One region of the Roseateles sp. PN1 genome, then DNA from elsewhere that is predicted to be linked to it. Evidence: riboswitches for the same ligand, from Rfam matches in the RefSeq annotation. Region 1 holds a riboswitch; the other holds the start of a gene.
What was found. A riboswitch is a leader RNA that binds a small molecule or an ion and turns the genes downstream of it on or off. The one in region 1 is predicted to bind S-adenosylhomocysteine.
Positions count from the first base shown of each region.

Region 1 (5,861 bases):
CGGCATAACCCCAGAACTCCGTGCGCACCCGTTGGTGCAGGCGCTCGGCAAAGGCTTCGGCCAAGCGGTCGGCCAGGGCTTTGAACATGATGGCGGAGTAGTCGTCCAGGTCGGCCAGGAACTGCGCTTCCTTCTTCTCCACGCCCAGGCCCGCGGTGACCGCGAACAAGCCGATGTAGTCCGGCACGCTGCCCTTGGGCGCGATGAAATCGGACAGGCAGCGATTGGGGCGCTTCACGCCGTCGACCACCGGCCGCTCGGATTGCATGCGCAGGCCATGCCAGGTCATCAAGACCTCGCTGCGGCTCTCATCGGTGTAGATCTCGATGTCGTCGTCATTCACCTGGGCGGCGGGGTAGAGGCCGAACACGCCATTGGCCTGCAGCCAGCGGCCTTTGATCAGGCGCTCCAGCATGCGCTTGCCGTCGCTGAATACGCGCTGCGCCTCGGTGCCAACGATCTCGTCTTTCAGAATCGCGGGGAAGGGGCCGGCCAAGTCCCAGGTCTGGAAGAAGGGGCCCCAATCAATGCTCTGGGCCAACTCGGCCAGGTCGTAATTGCGGATCACGCGGCGGCCGATGAATTGTGGTTTGGGTGGCTGGTAAGCCGCCCAGTCCAGCTGCGCCTTGTTGGCGCGTGCCTGCGCCAAGCTGACCATGGGGGTCTGCTTTTTGTTGGCGTGCAGTTGGCGCACTTGCTCGTAATCGGTCTTCAGCTCGGCGATGAACTTGGCGGCGCGCTCGTCCGAGAGCAGATCGCTGCACACGCCCACGCTGCGCGAGGCATCGGGCACATAGACCACCGGGCCTTCGTAATGCGGCGAGATCTTGACGGCGGTGTGCACCCGGCTGCAGGTGGCGCCACCAATCAAGAGCGGCGTGCCGCGCGAGCTGAAGTACTCGTCGCGCTGCATTTCCGCGGCCACATGCTGCATCTCTTCCAGGCTGGGCGTGATCAGGCCGGACAGGCCGATGATGTCGGCCCCTTCGGCCTTGGCGCGCGCCAGAATGTCCTGGCAGGGCACCATCACGCCCATATTCACGACCTCGAAGTTATTGCACTGCAAGACCACGGTGACGATGTTCTTGCCGATGTCGTGCACATCGCCCTTGACGGTGGCGATGACGATCTTGCCCTTGGGCTTGGCTTCGCCGCCGGCGGCAATCATGGCCAGCTTCTCGGCCTCGATGTAGGGCAGCAAATGCGCCACGGCCTGCTTCATCACCCGGGCCGACTTGACCACCTGGGGCAGGAACATCTTGCCCGCGCCAAACAAATCACCCACCACATTCATGCCGGCCATCAGCGGGCCTTCGATCACATGCAGGGGCCGGCCGCCGCTGGCTTGAATCGCCACCCAGGCTTCCTCGGTGTCGGCGGTGATGAATTCGGTAATGCCGTGCACCAGGGCATGGCTCAGGCGCTGATTCACATCACCCGCGCGCCAGGCCAAGCGGGCGGTGTCGTCAATGGCCATGCCCTTGGCACGCTCGGCCACTTCGATCAGGCGCTCGCCGGAGTCGGCGCGGCGGTTCAACACCACGTCTTCGACGCGCTCGCGCAGCTCGGCATCCAGATCGTCGTAAACGCCCACCATGCCGGCGTTGACGATGCCCATGTCCATGCCCGCTTGAATGGCGTGGTAGAGGAAGACGGTGTGAATCGCTTCGCGCACCGGGTCATTGCCGCGGAAGCTGAAGGAGACGTTCGAGACGCCACCGCTGACCTTGGCGCCGGGCAGGTTCTGCTTGATCCAGCGGGTGGCGTTGATGAAGTCCACAGCGTAGTTGTTGTGCTCTTCGATGCCGGTGGCGATGGCGAAGATATTCGGGTCGAAGATGATGTCCTCAGGCGGGAAGCCGACCTCGTCCACCAGCATGCGGTAGGCGCGCTCGCAGATCTCGATCTTGCGGGCATAGGTGTCGGCCTGGCCTTGTTCATCGAAGGCCATCACCACGGCCGCCGCGCCGTAGCGGCGCACCAGCTTGGCCTGGCGTTTGAATTCGGCCTCGCCTTCCTTGAGCGAGATCGAGTTGACGATGCCCTTGCCCTGGATGCATTTGAGGCCAGCCTCGATGACGCTCCATTTGGAGCTGTCGATCATGATGGGCACGCGGGCGATTTCGGGCTCACCGGCGATCAGGTTCAGGAAGCGCACCATGGCAGCCTGGCTGTCCAGCATGGCCTCGTCCATATTGATGTCGATGACCTGGGCGCCGTTCTCCACCTGCTGGCGGGCCACGGCCAGGGCGTCTTCGAACTGGCCGTTGAGGATCAGCCGGGCGAATGCCTTGGAGCCGGTGACGTTGGTGCGCTCGCCCACATTGACGAACAGCGTGCCCGCGCCGATCAGCTGGGCCTCCAGGCCGGAGAGCTTCATCGGGGGTGGGGTGACGGCGGAGTGTGCGGACGACGACATGGCGGACCTCAAGAGACGGTGGGCCGCAAACTCACCGCGGCCCAAAGGATAGGGATTCGGTGAGCGTCGTTGCTGGGCGCCTGCGGCACCCTTGTCCAAGCCTGGCAAACCCTTGACGGTTTGTCGCAACGCTCCTTGAACCAGGGCGCGATTTTACGCACAGGCATGGGCTTGAATCGCGTCCCATTCAAGCCGTCGCGCCAGATGCCGACAAAATAGCGTGCTTGGCCCTGCGTCAAAAATGCAAAAAGCCTGCGGACACCCTGCGCAAAACGAAAACAAACGAGCCCACTTTGGATCTGATTCCCTTTCCCCCTGTTGCCCTGCGCTTTGGCCAAGAGCTGCCCTATTCCGTGCGGGATGCCGAGGGCAAGCTGCTGATTGCCAAGGGCCATGTCTTGCTCGACAGCCCGCAGGTGCGCCAGATGATTGTTCGCGGCGTCTGGGTGCAGGCCCACGAAACCAAGGAATATCAAAAAGCCCTGGCCCACAAAATGGACACCTTGATGCACCAGGGCGCCGCGCTGGGCGCCATCATCAAGGCCGAAGCCGAGCTCAAGACCGAGCGCCAGGTGCGCCCCGAACTGGGGCCGCAAGCCGCCTGGGCCGATTTGCGCGTGCACGCCGCCAGCGTCTTGCGCGAGCCGCGGCAGGAGGACTTCAAGGCCCGCTTCCAGCAATTGCATAACGAGTCGCTGGAACGCTTGCTGCGCCAGCCCGATGCCACGCTGATGCTGCTGATCTTCGACGCCAGCATGGACTTCAACCAGTACAGCGCCCGCCACGCCATGCTGTGCCAGGTGCTAGCCGAGCTGTGCGGCCGCCAGCTGGGCCTGCCCGACGAGCAGCGCCTGGCCCTGACCCAGGCGGCGCTGAGCATGAATATCGGCATCACCGCCTTGCAAGATCGTTTGGCGGCGCAGCAAGACCCGCCCTCGGAGGCGCAGCGCCGCGATTTGATGGGCCATGGCGACCGCAGCGCCGAGTTGCTGCACAGCCTGGGCGTGCGTTCCGAGCTGTGGCTGCAAACCGTGCGCCTGCACCATGAGGCCGGCCCCGGCCCGCTGGCCGAGCGCTCGCCGGCCGAGCATTTGGCCCGCTTGCTGCGCCGCATCGATAGCTTTGCCGCCCGACTTAGCCCGCGCCGCTCACGCCTGGCGCTGCCCGGCGCCTCGGCCGGCCGCTCGGTCTATCTGGATGAGTTGCGCCAGCCCGATGAGGCCGGCGTGGCCATCGTCAAGACGCTCGGGCTTTACCCGCCCGGCAGCTTGGTGCGCCTGGCCAATGGTGAGGTGGGCATGGTGTTCAAGCGCGGCCACAGCGCCACCGAGCCGATGGTGGCGGCCCTGCTGGGCAAGAGCGGCAACCCCTTGAGCGAACCGGTGCCGCGAGACACCCGCCTGGCCACCCAGGCCATCGCCGCCAGCCTGGCGCCGCATGAGATGAAGCTGCTGGTGACGATGGAAAAGCTCCTGCGGCTATAGCCCCGGGCTATGCCTGGGCCTAGCCAGAGGGCAAGGGTGGGCTTAGGCCTCGACCAAGCTGCTGAAGAACTTGTCGCCGCTGAGTCGCGGCTTGTAGGCCGAAACCTGAGCCGCAATGGCCGCGATATGCGCGGGCGTGGTGCCACAGCAGCCGCCGGCGATATTGAGGAAGCCGCTGCGGGCGAACTCGCTCATCAGGCGGCCGGTGACATCGGGCGTCTCGTCAAAGCCTGTGTCGCTCATCGGGTTGGGCAGGCCGGCATTCGGGTAGCAGCTGATCGCCACATCGCCGGCCGCCTTGGACAACTCCTCGATATAGGGGCGCATCAGTGTGGCGCCCAGGGCGCAATTCAGGCCAATGGCCAGCGGCTTGGCGTGGCGCACCGAATGCCAGAAGGCGGTGACGGTTTGGCCCGAAAGAATGCGGCCCGAGGCGTCGGTGACGGTGCCGGAGATGATCACCGGCAGGCGCTCGCCCGTGTCTTCCATCAACTCGTCCAGGGCGAAGATGGCGGCCTTGGCGTTGAGGGTGTCGAAGATGGTTTCCACCAGGAACAGATCAACCCCGCCTTCCAGCAAGCCCTTGGCCTGCTCGTAGTAGGCCGCACGCAAGGTGTCGAAGTCGACATTGCGGGCACCGGGGTCGTTCACATCCGGGCTGATGGAGGCGGTGCGCGGCGTCGGGCCCAAGGCGCCGGCGGCAAAGCGGGGCTTGTCCGGCGTGCTGTATTTGTCGCAGGCCTGGCGCGCGATCTTGGCGGCAGCCACGTTCATTTCGTAGGCGAAGGCCTCCAGGCCGTAGTCTTCTTGCGCCACCGAGGTGGTGCCGAAGGTATTGGTCTCAATGATGTCGGCGCCGGCGGCCAGGTATTGCTCGTGAATTTCCAGAATCACGTCCGGCCGGGTCAGCACCAGCAGGTCGTTATTGCCCTTCAAGTCCTTGGGATGGTCGGCAAAACGCGTGCCGCGGAAGTCCGCTTCGGTGAGCTTGTAGCGCTGGATCATGGTGCCCATGGCCCCGTCCAGAATGGCGATGCGCTGCTGCAAGATGGCGGGCAGGGCCGCACCACGGGTAAGGGCTGGAGACGTCGTGTTCATGCCCGCATTGTAGAAACGAAGCGCACAGCCCCGGGCATCCCATGAAAAACGCCCGCTGCCGGGGTAGGCTGCGGGCGCATCTTTGTGTCATATGGGTGGGCGCTGGCCCCCCAGAAAGTAGTGGCTCAACAAGCCTTGCGACGGCGGACCACGCCCAGCATCAAGGCAGCACCAGCCAGCATCAGTGCGTAGCTGGACGGCTCGGGTACGGCAGCGGTCATGCCATTGATGGCGAAGGGCATCTCGGCCGTCAGACCCGAACCAGTGTCTGTCCAAGTTGCATAAGCGCCTCCCGAAGTAGCCTGTTGGGCATTGCCGATGCGGCCATCTGAGACCGGCGGTTGCCAGGGGCCAGAGGCGAGCGAACCCGTCAGGCTCCAGCTCAGCCAGTAATGGCCGGCAGCCAAAGTGAAGTCGGTGACATCGGCCTGCGCCTTGTAAATGCCGCGGGCCGTATTGGTCAATGTGGTGGGCGTCACGCGATAGCCCTGCAGACCACCATCGGTGAGCTTGGTCACGCCCGAGGCCACGACAGTGCCGGAGTTGACGTCGCCGAGATGGATGGCCCAGGTGGCTTGTTGGAAGGTGAAGCCGGTGGAGCTGGTCTGATAGCCGAAGAAGTCCAGGCTGCTGATGTTCCAGCTCTTGCCGGCCGCGATGGTGAAATCATCGGCCACCGAATTACCGACACTGGTTTGATCGCCCAGCCCCAAGGTCGTGTTGGGCGAGGTCAAGACGGACTTGCCGTTAGCGTCTACTACCGGGCCGTTGTTGTAGATTTCGGCGGCCTGGGCCGCGCCAGCACTGAGTGCCGCGGCAGCGGCAGCAAGAGTCAAGAATGCAAAGCGTGTCATTGTTAG
Region 1 covers NZ_JBCARA010000009.1:35,201-41,061, forward strand. The annotation lists gene metH (methionine synthase) at 1-2,419, opposite strand, end outside; S-adenosyl-L-homocysteine riboswitch at 2,474-2,562, opposite strand; gene AABB87_RS14655 (HD-GYP domain-containing protein) at 2,713-3,903, shown strand; gene AABB87_RS14660 (homocysteine S-methyltransferase family protein) at 3,946-5,001, opposite strand; gene AABB87_RS14665 (PEP-CTERM sorting domain-containing protein) at 5,127-5,855, opposite strand.

Region 2 (5,861 bases), on a different contig from region 1:
CGCCGCATCCTTGACCAGGCCGCCGCGCGAAACGGCTTTGGGGCCGAGTTCGAACTGCGGCTTGATCAGCAGCAAGACCTGACCCTCAGGCCTGAGCCAGGGCAGCAGCTCGGGCAGCGCGCCTAGCATGGAGATAAAGCTGAGGTCGCCGACGATGAGATCGAAACCCGCCGCCGGCTTGTGTTCGTTCAGAGCGGATGCCGCCAGCTCGCGCACATGCAGGCCTTCCAGGGCGACGATGCGGGGCTCGTTCTTCAGTTGCTCATGCAGCTGGCCATGGCCCACGTCCACGCCGACCACTCGGGCTGCGCCGCTCTTGAGCAAGCAGTCCGAAAAGCCGCCGGTGCTTTGGCCCATGTCCAACACCGTCAGGCCGCTGACCGACAGCCCGCTGTGCTTGAGCGCACCTTCGAGCTTGAGCCCGCCGCGCGAGACATAACGCAACTCGGCATCGTCATTGATGCGCAGCTCAACGCCTTCGAGCAAGTCCAAGCCCGCTTTGGCCACCGGCGCCCAGCCTTTGGCTGAGTGCCACTCCACCGAGCCCGCCGCAATCAGCCTTTGGGCGATTGAGCGGGTGGTGCAGAGGCCTTGTGAGACCAGGAGTTGATCAGCGCGCATGGAACTTTGGAGACGATGGGAAAGGGCGCAGCGCAGCTGCGCTTTGGCCGGTTGATCGAGATCATCGGACCCGGGCGTCGCGAGCGCCTGTCAGGCAAGGCGTGGGGGGATCCGCAGACCGGAACGTAGCAGCGCTACGTGAGGATCTGCGGAGGGACCCACAACGCCGCATGGCAGGCGCGCAGTAGCCCGTGACGATCAGTAGCGGTAGGCGTCGGGCTTGTAGGGGCCTTGCTTGGGCACACCGATATAAGCCGCTTGCTCTTCGGTCAGCTCCGACAACTGCGCATTCAGCGTGGTCAGCTGCAGGCGTGCCACCTTCTCGTCCAGGTGCTTGGGCAGCACATAGACCTTGCCGATGTCGTAAGCGTCCTTGTGGGCGAACAGCTCGATCTGGGCGATGGTCTGGTTCGCAAACGAGGAGCTCATCACATAGCTGGGGTGGCCGGTGCCGCAGCCCAGGTTCACCAGGCGGCCCTTGGCCAGCAGGATGATGCGCTTGCCGTCCGGGAAGATCACATGGTCGACTTGCGGCTTGATCTCTTCCCACTCGTACTTCTCGATCGAGGCGATGTCGATCTCGTTGTCGAAGTGGCCGATATTGCAGACGATGGCGTTGTGCTTCATCACGGCCATGTGCTCGTGGCGGATCACGCCCTTGTTGCCGGTGGTGGTGACGAAGATGTCGGCCTTGTCGGCGGCGTATTCCATCGTGACAACGCGGTAGCCTTCCATCGCGGCTTGCAGGGCGCAGATGGGGTCGATTTCGGTGACCCACACTTGTGCCGACAGGGCGCGCATGGCTTGGGCGGAACCCTTGCCCACATCGCCGTAGCCGGCGATGACGGCGATCTTGCCGGCGATCATCACGTCGGTGGCGCGCTTGATGCCGTCCACCAGGGACTCGCGGCAGCCGTAGAGGTTGTCGAACTTGCTCTTGGTGACCGAGTCATTGACGTTGATGGCGCGGAACAGCAGGCTGCCCTTGGCCGACATTTCCTTGAGGCGATGCACGCCGGTCGTCGTTTCTTCGGTGACGCCGATGATTTCGCGGCTCTTGCGGGTGTACCAGGTCGGGTCAACGGCGACCTTGGCCTTGATGGCCGCGAACAGCACGCGCTCTTCTTCGCTGCCGGGGTTGGCCAGCACCGACAGATCCTTCTCGGCCTTCTGGCCCAGATGCATCAGCAAGGTGGCATCGCCGCCGTCATCCAGAATCATGTTCGGGCCTTCACCGGGGGTGCCGGCGGCGCCGAAGTCGAAGATGCGGTGGGTGTAATCCCAGTAGTCTTCCAGCGTTTCACCCTTGTAGGCAAACACTGGCGTGCCTGCGGCCACCAGGGCGGCAGCGGCCTGGTCTTGGGTGGAGTAGATATTGCACGAAGCCCAGCGCACTTCGGCGCCCAGGGCTTGCAGGGTTTCGACCAGCACGCCGGTCTGAATGGTCATGTGCAGCGAACCGGCAATGCGTGCGCCCTTGAGCGGCTGGCTGGCGGCGTATTCCTTGCGGATGGCCATCAGCGCGGGCATTTCGCACTCGGCGATATTGAGTTCCTTGCGGCCCCAGGCGGCAAGCGAGAGGTCGGCAATGAGGTATTGGTCGGGGGACAGGGTGGTGTTGGTGGCAGTCATGGCGAGCGAGCTCCTTCAGGGGTTGAAGCCGCTGTCGCTTGATGCAGGGGAGGTGTGAGCCGCTGGCATTTGGCTTGCTCGTCAATTTGCACAAGCAACTCCGCCTTGGACGCACGATCACCCACAAAAAAACAGCAGCGGGTGAGCGCGGTTGCAATGAATCGGCACAAGTGCTGTTTCGGGTGGAAACGGCGGTGCAAGATTCGATCCCGAGCCTGGCCGCATGTTAGGCATGCGGTTGCAACGCTCCTCGGAATGCGGTGATTCTAGTCGCATTGCCGCGGTCGGTCGCAGGAACAGTGCCCGAAATGAAGACAATCTCGACCCATCATGCACGCACTTTCTTCTTGCCCTCCCGCCCGTTTGCGCCCGCTTGTGGGTCTGCTCACCGATATCGACGACACCTTGACGGCCGATGGCGCCATCGCCCCCGCGGCCCTGCAGGCCTTGTTTGATCTGCACGCTGCGGGCGTACCGGTCATTGCCATCACCGGTCGCCCGTCGGGCTGGAGCGAGCCCTTCGCGCTGGCTTGGCCGGTGAAAGCCATCGTGGCTGAAAACGGCGCGGTGATGCTCAGGCGCAGGGCAGATGGCGGTTTGCAGCGTGACTTCACCCAGGACGCTGCGACGCGGGCTGAAAATTTTGAGCGCCTGCAGCGTTGCGCTGCCGACTTGCTGTTGCGTGTGCCGGGCTGTCAGTTGGCCAGCGACAGCGCCGGCCGCCTGACTGATATTGCAGTCGACCACAGCGAGCATGCGCATTTGGCGCCGGCGCAGATTGAGGCCGTCTGCGCAGTGATGCGTGAGCATGGCTTGCAGGCCACGGTCAGCTCCATCCACATCAACGGCTGGATCGGCGCGCACAACAAGTGGACCGCTGCCCAGTGGGCCGTGCCTGAACTGACGGGCAAGCCTTTTGTGGCCGAGGACTGGTTGTATGTGGGTGATTCCAGCAACGACCAGATCATGTTTGCCCATATGCCCCACAGCGTGGGCGTGGCCAATATCGCCCGCTTTGTGCCACAACTGCAAAGCCTGCCGGGTTTTGTCACCGAAGCCGAGCGTGGTGATGGCTTTGCCGAACTGGCCAGGGCTGTTTTGAGCGCAAAGCAGAATTGCCCTACAGATTGAGGCGCGGCTGCCGATAGCTCTGGCACGTGTACGAGGCTCCGTCGGGCCCGGGGGATGTGGCGCATGACTGAAACCACCCAACTTGAGGCCAAGGTCTTGTTGCTGGAGCATGACTCGGCCCAGTACCAAGCCTTGAGCGACTTCTGCCTGTCGGTGGGCCTGCTGGCCTTGCCCCGCTCGGCCGTGGATGCCCTGGCAACGCTGGCGCAACACAAAGACTTGGGCGGCGTGCTGCTGGCCGAAGACCTGCCTTGTGAAGAGGGCAGCGACGCCATGCAACTGGCCCGCGCCATTCACAAGCTGCGACCCGAGCTGCCGATTTTTCTGCGCCGCTGCAGCGACCGCCCCTTGACGCCCGAGGAGCAAAACCGCATCCGCCACAGCTGGGCCACCGGCGACCTGGCGCAGCTGCAAGCCGCTGTTGAGCACAATATCTTCAGCCTGCGCTACCCCACGCGGCTGGTGCAGGGCGTGGTCAATCTGACCAGCCAGGCGCTGGGGGCGATGTTCCCCTTTGCCCGCGTGGAGGCCGAGTCGCCCTATGTGGTGCACGACCGCATCATTCACGGCGAGGTGTCCACCTTGATTGCGATTGAAAGCACCTGGTGCCGCGGCTACATGATGCTGCAGACGGAGGAGCGCGCCTTACGGCAAGGGCTGATCCAGGGCTTCAGCTACGAAGGCATTGGCGGTGACCTGAACTTCCGCGAGCTCAACAATATGCTGGGCGAGACCACCAATCTGATCTGGGGCGCGTTCAAGAATCGCTACATCCCGCCCAAGGCCTTCACCAATCAGCAGACCCAGGTGCCCATCGTCATCAACCATGAGCACAAATACATCTCGTTTGGCTCGCAAGACCCGCAGCTGTGCATCCGCTACCAGCTTTCGGACCCGGCGCGACCGGGCTTGCCGCCCTTGATGATCGTGCAGCGCTTCATCTTCAATCTGCACTGGTCACCCGACGAATTCGCCGAATTTGACAGCAATCCGCCAGAAGTTGGGCCCACCGGCGAGCTGGAATTGTTTTGAGCAGCAAGAACGTGATTACGATCTAAGCAATGAGGTCACCGCAGTGGTGGTGACGCGAGGAGTTTTTGAAATGGCAAATGTTCTTGTGGTTGACGACTCCAGCACGATGCGGGAAATCGTTGCCAGCTTTCTGAGCAAGAACGGCTTTGAAGTGGCCGTGGCCACCGATGGCCGCGACGGGCTTTTCAAACTGCAGAGCGACCCCGCCATCCGGCTGGTGATCAGCGACGTCAATATGCCCAATATGGATGGCCTGGCGATGGCAGAAAAGATCCGTCAGGACGTCACCGGCCGGGTGGTTCACATCGTCATGCTGACCACCGAAGACAACCCCGCCATGCGCGCGCGCGGCAAGGCCATTGGCGTGACCGGCTGGATCGTCAAGCCTTTCCGCGGCGATGCCGTGCTGGGGCCCTTCCGCAAGCTATGCGAGGTCCACGCCGAGAAATAAGCGCAGGCGCTCGATCTCGCTTTGCAAAGCGGCCTCAAAGGCCGGATCGCTCGGTGCACTGCCGCTCAGGTAGCCGCATTGCAGCTGTAATTCACCCGCCACCACGCTGGCATTGGCCCAGCCCAGCACCTCGCCGCGCCACAGCATGGGCAGGGCGTAATAGCCCAGCTTGCGTTTGGGCGCGGGCGTGTAGGCCTCGAAGCGATAGGCCCAGCCCCAGAACAACTCGAAGCGCAGGCGATCCCAGACGATGGGGTCGAAGGGCGCCAGCAGGCGCAGCTCTTCATCCAGCCGCCAACGCCGGCTGCACGGGTCTTCATCGTCCGGCCAGAACCAGGTGTGGCCCGCCGCCTGCGTGTGGGCGAAGAGGTGCTTGGCCTGGGCTTGTACGCGCTTGACTTCGGCTTGCAGCTGCGGTGCGCCGTAGCGGCTCATGCTGCACAGCTGACCCAGGCTGCGTGCCGGCAGTGGGGCGTATTTTTGTAGCACCAGCCGCACCAGGGCTTCGGCCTTTTGCTGCGGGCTGCTGGTCTCGTCGGGCGCGTGTTGCACTGCCTCGTAAATGCGTTGGCCTTGCTCGCGCCGCTTGACGCGCAGCAGGCCGCGGTAATGCATGGCGTCCAGCAAATGGGTGATGGCATTGCTGCTGCCGCCCCAGGCATTGCGGGTCTGGCCGAGTTGGAACTGGGCTTGCACCTCCCGCGGGTGGGTGGCGCCCCGGCCGCGCACAAAGGCCTGCACCGCTTGCGCCTGCGCCTGGGTCTTGGCATCCCAGCTGCGCCGCGCCACACGGGGATGCAGCAGGGCCAGATGCTCGTGTGGCACAAAGCCATAGTTGACGAAGCAGTCTTCCTCCACGCCCAAGCGGGCGTAGCGCTGTTCCAGTTCGCCGGCGCGGTAGTCCTTGACGCGCAGCCTCAGGGTCAGGTCTTGCGCACGCGCCGGGGCGCGGATCGGATCGGCCTGCACAAAGCCCAGGCGCTTGATTGCGGCG
Region 2 covers NZ_JBCARA010000012.1:83,171-89,031, forward strand. The annotation lists gene AABB87_RS18075 (TlyA family RNA methyltransferase) at 1-621, opposite strand, end outside; gene ahcY (adenosylhomocysteinase) at 820-2,253, opposite strand; S-adenosyl-L-homocysteine riboswitch at 2,390-2,511, opposite strand; gene AABB87_RS18085 (HAD-IIB family hydrolase) at 2,584-3,384, shown strand; gene AABB87_RS18090 (chemotaxis protein CheX) at 3,448-4,416, shown strand; gene AABB87_RS18095 (response regulator) at 4,487-4,867, shown strand; gene AABB87_RS18100 (DNA glycosylase AlkZ-like family protein) at 4,841-5,861, opposite strand, start outside.
Region 2: another riboswitch for S-adenosylhomocysteine. It lies ahead of ahcY (adenosylhomocysteinase); the one in region 1 lies ahead of metH (methionine synthase).